2 regions of the Enterococcus montenegrensis genome follow, and region 1 is predicted to be linked to the other one. Evidence: predicted binding sites of a transcription regulator. Region 1 holds the regulator's gene; the other holds the start of a gene.
The links. The regulator LexA, encoded in region 1, represses DNA repair genes until DNA is damaged. The targets are predictions, from matches to a motif close to CNAACANNTGTTNG.
Positions count from the first base shown of each region.

Region 2: recA (recombinase RecA) is a predicted target of LexA. The motif match lies at 2,217-2,230, and genes of this name have one in related genera.

Region 1 is NZ_CP120467.1:1,362,377-1,365,594, forward strand. Features, by position in the region: gene P3T75_RS06610 (hydrolase) at 1-502, opposite strand, end outside; gene P3T75_RS06615 (hypothetical protein) at 812-1,024, opposite strand; gene lexA (transcriptional repressor LexA) at 1,144-1,764, opposite strand; gene P3T75_RS06625 (DUF896 family protein) at 1,934-2,176, shown strand; gene tkt (transketolase) at 2,265-3,218, shown strand, end outside.
Region 2 is NZ_CP120467.1:2,681,233-2,684,450, forward strand. Features, by position in the region: gene P3T75_RS12850 (C39 family peptidase) at 1-964, shown strand, start outside; gene recA (recombinase RecA) at 1,016-2,056, opposite strand; gene P3T75_RS12860 (competence/damage-inducible protein A) at 2,275-3,218, opposite strand, start outside.

The sequences.
Region 1 (3,218 bases):
TAGCACCAGCTTGTTCAACACGATGAAGTGCCATTTCATGGGCGATTTTGCTTGTTCCACCAACTGCGTCTGCGACAGCATAGACTTCATAGCCTTCTTTTAAAGCATCCAAGGTTGGAAAAGTTAAGCAAGCCTCTGTCCACAATGCGGCAATAATAATTTTCTTTTTACCCGTTGCTTTAATGGCGTCATTAAATTCGCGATCTTCCCATGCGTTAATGGAGGTTCTGTCATAGCTTGGCAAATCAGCTACTAGTTCTTTTAATTGGGGAATAGTATCTTTGTTACGTCCGGTTGCTACGTTGACCGTTGAAACAATAGTAGGAACATTATAAGCCCGCATCAAAGCTGTTAAATTTACAATACTTTCAACTAATTCATGGCGATCCATTGAATTGATGGAGTTTACTTGTGTAGGCTGATAATCAATTAGTACAAAAACGCTGTTTTCCGGCGAAAGCAGTTCATCTTTTTCGGGATTTCTAGGTTCATAACTTGTCATAATAAAATTCCTCCTTAATGCTATTTAATAGAATGAAAATTTTTACCTCAAAACCAATATACTGCCGTTTTTTAAATAAGGGAAATAATCCGACTTTAAAATAGTAAGCGTTTAAATTTTCATTTGAATTATAAAAGTTTAAAAAAGATAGTAGCAGTCATTAGGGTAAATATGGATTGGAATAGCCTCAATTGTAAATACTCTACGTATAAAACAAATAAAAAAGATTTGACACAAAAGTCTCAAGACTAATCTGTCAAACCTTAAAAATTATTGGTCAAAGTAACCCATTGTAATAATTACTAAAAATTATTTGTATTGATGATAGGTATCCCGTGGTTTTTGATTGTAAGGATAAAATTTACGAATACTTTGACGATATTTTTTTTCGTCCCATAAGGCAAACCAGACTAAAAAAGGGGGAACAAAAATCAAAGCGGCTAGAGCAACACCATAATGACTAATGACAAAGCTGACGATTAAACCTAAAACGATTAAAGAAATATTGCGAATTGTATTCATCCTTTTCACCTCAATTAAAATATACGAACAAATGTTTGTATAATGATTATACGAAAGTACGTTCGGTTTGTAAAGTAAAAAAATAAATCCTCGAAAAATTCGAAGATTTATTATTCGTTCTAGAGTAAATCCCGATAAAGTCCAACTACCAAACCTAAAATTTTAACATTTGGCAAAATGATAGGCTCCATATAATCATTTTCTGGTTGGAGTCTAATATAGTCACGTTCTTTGAAAAACCTTTTACAAGTAGCTTCGTCTTCGTCAGTCATGGCAATCACAATATCACCATTACTTGCGGCAGCTTGTTTCCGAACAATAACTTGATCACCATCCAAAATGCCAGCATTAATCATACTTTCACCGCGGATCGTTAACATGAACAAAGAACCACTGTCGTTTAATAAATGAGGTGGAATGGGAAAGAAATCCGATGCTTCTTCTACTGCTAAAATTGGTTCACCGGCTGTTACAACCCCAAGCATCGGAATTGTCTCCGGCTGAGCGCCGATTTTTTCAAGACCCAATTCGGTTAATTCAATTGCCCGTGGTTTGGTAGGATCACGTAAAATTAAGCCTTTCTTTTCTAAACGGGAAAGATGACCGTGAACAGTTGATGTGGAAGACAAAGCGACTGCTTCACCAATTTCTCGCACAGTAGGAGGATAACCTTTTTGCGAGACGCGATCGTGAATAAATTTTAAAATTTCAATTTGGCGATTTTCTGTGCGTTTAGCCATACTGCACCTTCTTTCTTTAATAATTTTAGTTTAGCATAAAGTATAAAACAAATCAAACAGATGTTCGCTTTGAGTTTGTAGTTGTCACCAGGCTTTTTTTTAGCTAAGATAAGGAAAGATATGCGTCACTCAAAGAATTTAACGTTCATAATAAAAAGGGGATTTTAAAATGCTATCAGAAGAAAAATTAGCACGAATTAATGCGCTAGCAAAAAAGAAAAAAGAAGCTGGTCTAACTGATGCAGAAACACGGGAACAAAAAAATTTACGCGAAGAGTATCTAAAAGCTTTCCGCTCCGGTATGCGGCATCATATTGAAGGCATGAAGGTTGTTGATCCTAAAGGAAACGACGTAACGCCAGATAAATTAAAACAAATTCAAAAAGAAAAAGGTTTACACAATCGAGATTGATATTTAATTGCTTTTCCGGTAATAATCCTATACAATAGGGATGTAAATAATAAAGGTAAAAAAAACCTAAAAACAGGAGGAAGCACAATTGTTTGATAAAATCGATGAATTGAGCGTTAACACCTTACGTACATTAAGTATTGAAGCGATTCAATCCGCAAATTCTGGTCACCCAGGCTTACCAATGGGGGCAGCGCCAATGGCTTACGCTCTTTGGACAAAACATTTGAAAATTAACCCAGCAACTTCTCGTAACTGGGCAGACCGTGATCGTTTTGTTTTATCTGCCGGACATGGGTCGGCTTTACTTTACAGTTTATTACATTGTGCAGGATATAACGTCACAATTGATGATTTGAAAAATTTCCGTCAATGGGATAGCAAAACACCTGGGCATCCAGAAGTAAATCATACTGATGGTGTAGAAGCAACAACTGGTCCTTTAGGTCAAGGGATTGCCATGGCAGTCGGAATGGCAATGAGCGAAGCGCATTTAGCAGCGACTTATAATCGTGATAATTTCAATGTTGTTGATCATTACACGTATGCACTTTGTGGTGATGGCGACTTAATGGAAGGTGTCTCACAAGAAGCTGCCTCTATGGCTGGTCACATGAAATTAGGCAAACTCGTTGTTTTGTATGATTCAAATGATATTTCTTTAGATGGACCAACTTCAAAAGCCTTCACAGAAAATGTTGGCAAGCGCTTTGAAGCCTATGGTTGGCAACATATTTTAGTTAAAGATGGTAATGATTTAGAAGAAATTTCAGCAGCCATAGAAAAAGCAAAAGAAAACGTGGATCAACCATCATTAATTGAAGTGAAAACAATTATTGGCTTTGGTGCACCAAATGAAGGTACGAATAAAGTTCATGGTGCCCCATTAGGAGTAGAAGGAATTGCTGCAGCTAAGAAAGCTTATGGTTGGGAATATCCAGATTTCACCGTGCCAGCACAAGCAGCGGCACGCTTTAAAGAAACGATCAACGATCGGGGACAAAAAGCTGAAGAGGCCTGGGATAAAGTTTTCACCGAATAT
Region 2 (3,218 bases), 1.3 Mb from region 1:
TTGGACTATTTGGAATAATTTTGCTGGCAAAGCAAAATACAAAGCTGCAACATTAAGTGATCGGGTAGTTAAAGTGACCGGCTATTACACTCACTTTAATGGCGCCACTTATTATTCTCTTTATGATAATAACAACAAATGGCTTGGCTATTTGAATGCTGGTGGGGTAAAAGAAGTCGCTGCCCAAGGTTATTATCACAACTTTAACAAATACGTTAAAATTACGAAAAATTGGTCGGTCTGGCGAAATTTTAATTGGCAATTCAAAAGCTCTGCCACAAGCATTGCCAACCAACCCATTTTAGCCAAGGGCTATTATAAACATTTTAACGGCGCTACTTATTACTCCCTTTACAATCAAAAAGGAACCTGGTTGGGCTATATTAATAGTGGTGCTACAGCAATTAGTGCTGCACCAAAACCAAATAAAACGATTTTGTTAGGTGTGCCTTTTATTAGCCAAGGCAATACGATGTTATGTGAAGGCACTTCACTTTTACAAGCCCTCCATTACAAAAAAATTGCAACCAATCAAAATTTGATGACCTTCGTTAAATCGATGCCTTTATCACCAAATAATAATCCCAATAACGGCTTTTCTGGTGAATGGCGCCATAACGTCAACGGAACTTACCAAGGAATGAATCCAGGTCCTGTCGTTAAATGGGGCAATCAAAACGGTGGCAAACTCACAAATATTTCCGGTGCTACTATTCAAACTTTAAAAGGTGAAATAGCTAAGGGCAATCCTGTTGTAACCTGGGTTACCTATGCTTTTGCACCAGCAGAACACAAACGCATGTTTTGGGGCGATGCCATTTGGAATCGTCATGTCGTAACGTTAGACGGTTATAAAGATGGCTTTTATCACGTGGTCGATCCTGTTTTTGGCCCCGGTTGGATTGCTGGAAAATCTTTTGAAACAGCCTATAATGTTTCCCGGCTTGCTGTTTTGGTGAGATAGGACAAAAAATCCCCGCGAAAAAATTTTCGCGGGGATTTTGTCCTGTTTAAATTAATCTAAAGGTAATTCTTCTTGTGCTTCTTCAACAGTTACTTCACTACCATCTCCGATGCCATATGCTTCTCTGACACGCGTTGAGATTTCAGCTTTCATTTCAGGATGTTCTTTCATGTAGTTTTTGGCATTATCACGACCTTGGCCGATACGATCGCCCTTGTAAGAATACCAAGCACCGCTTTTATCAACGATATCTTGTTCTACCGCCATATCTAAAAGCTCTCCTTCTTGCGAGATACCTTGACCATACATTAAGTCGACTTCAGCTATTTTAAAAGGTGGTGCTACTTTGTTTTTAACAACTTTGATTTTCGTCCGGTTCCCAATAATATCTGTCCCAGATTTTAATTGTTCTGCACGACGAACTTCTAAACGAATCGTTGCGTAGAATTTCAACGCCCGTCCACCTGGTGTTGTTTCGGGGTTACCAAACATAATGCCGACTTTTTCACGAATTTGGTTAATAAAGACTGCGATTGTTTTGGTTTTATTAATGGAGCCTGAAAGTTTGCGCAATGCTTGTGACATCAAACGCGCTTGCAAACCAACGTGGGCATCCCCCATTTCACCATCAATTTCTGCCCGGGGTACTAAAGCTGCCACCGAGTCGATAACAACAATGTCAATGGCACCACTGGAAACCAAAGCATCCGCAATTTCCAATCCTTGTTCCCCTGTATCTGGTTGTGACAATAGTAACTCGTCAATATTAACGCCTAATTTTTGTGCATACAATGGATCTAACGCATGCTCTGCATCGATAAAAGCAGCTGTCCCGCCATTTTTTTGCACTTCCGCAATCGCGTGTAGCGCAACGGTTGTTTTACCAGAACTTTCAGGACCGTAAATTTCAACAATTCGCCCACGAGGATAACCGCCAACACCTAAGGCTACATCTAAAGCTAGCGAACCACTTGGAATAGTGGAAACTTGTTGATCTGCCTTTTCTCCTAATTTCATCACGGCGCCTTTACCGTAGTTTTTTTCAATTTTCTTTAACGCAGCATCTAAGGCTGCTTTGCGATCGTCTGCCAAATGAATTCCCTCCATTATCTTGTCATCTATTTACCAAAAGCTTCATCTTTTGAAGCGAAACTTGTAACCAAACATAAAAACTTGTGCAACTGCTAAGGAAAAACAACTCCTTATCACAGCTTTAATAATAGCCTTTCTAAATTAAAAAAGCAAGAAAAAGCGAACGTATTTTCGCATGTTAAAAGATATTAATCTTTTGTTCGCTTTTGGCAAATTATTTACAAAACTGCACGCCGCAATAAATCTAAGCCCGCCATAACTGCACTATGACGTACATAGGCGCGATCACGGGTGAAGTGATACAAGTGGGCCGTAACCTCTGTTTCACTTGCCAAACCAATCCAAACTGTTCCAGCTGGCTGACCTTCCAGCTCATCTGGTCCTGCCACACCAGTAAAACTTAATGCGTAGTCCGCACCAATAATTTTTCGGGCATTTTTAGCCATTGCTTTGGCGCAGGCTTCACTGACCACACCATACTCTTGCAATAGCGCTGCATCAATTTGCAAGAGTTTTTCTTTTTGCTCTTTTGCATAAGTTACAAAACCACCAGCAAAAACTTTCGAAGCGCCGCTGATATTGGCGAGGGTTGCTTGGAATTGTCCTGCCGTTAGACTTTCCGCTGCTGTTATACTGCAATTTTTTTCCTGCAATAATTTTACGACCACTGCTTCCAATGAATTTTCTTCACCGTAGCCGTAAAAGTATTCCCCCACCTCCTTTTTGATTGCAGCTTCTGTTTCATCTAATAATTTCATGCCCATTGCTTTATCAGGTGCCTTAACTGTCAGTCGCAGCGTAACTTCATTAGGTTTGGCATAAGGCGCAATCGTAGGGTTTGTTTGTTTTTCAATTAAATCAGCTAACTGGCTCACCAATTTAGATTCCCCAATGCCGTAAAATCGCAATACCCGCGAAATCAGTTGGTCTGTTTGAGGAAATTTTTCTTCTAAAAGCGGTTTAGCGTGGTGTAAAAACATCGGACGCAATTCTGAAGGTGGGCCGGGCAAAAGTAAAAAGGCTGTCGTTGCACTTTGATAAAAAATGCCAATGGCAAGACCCGTTTCATTTGGTAGGGCAATTCCCTCTTCAAAAATGAGTACCTGTCTTAAATTATTCGGTGTCATTTCCCGTTTGGCTTTCGTAAAAAAAGCATCTAATT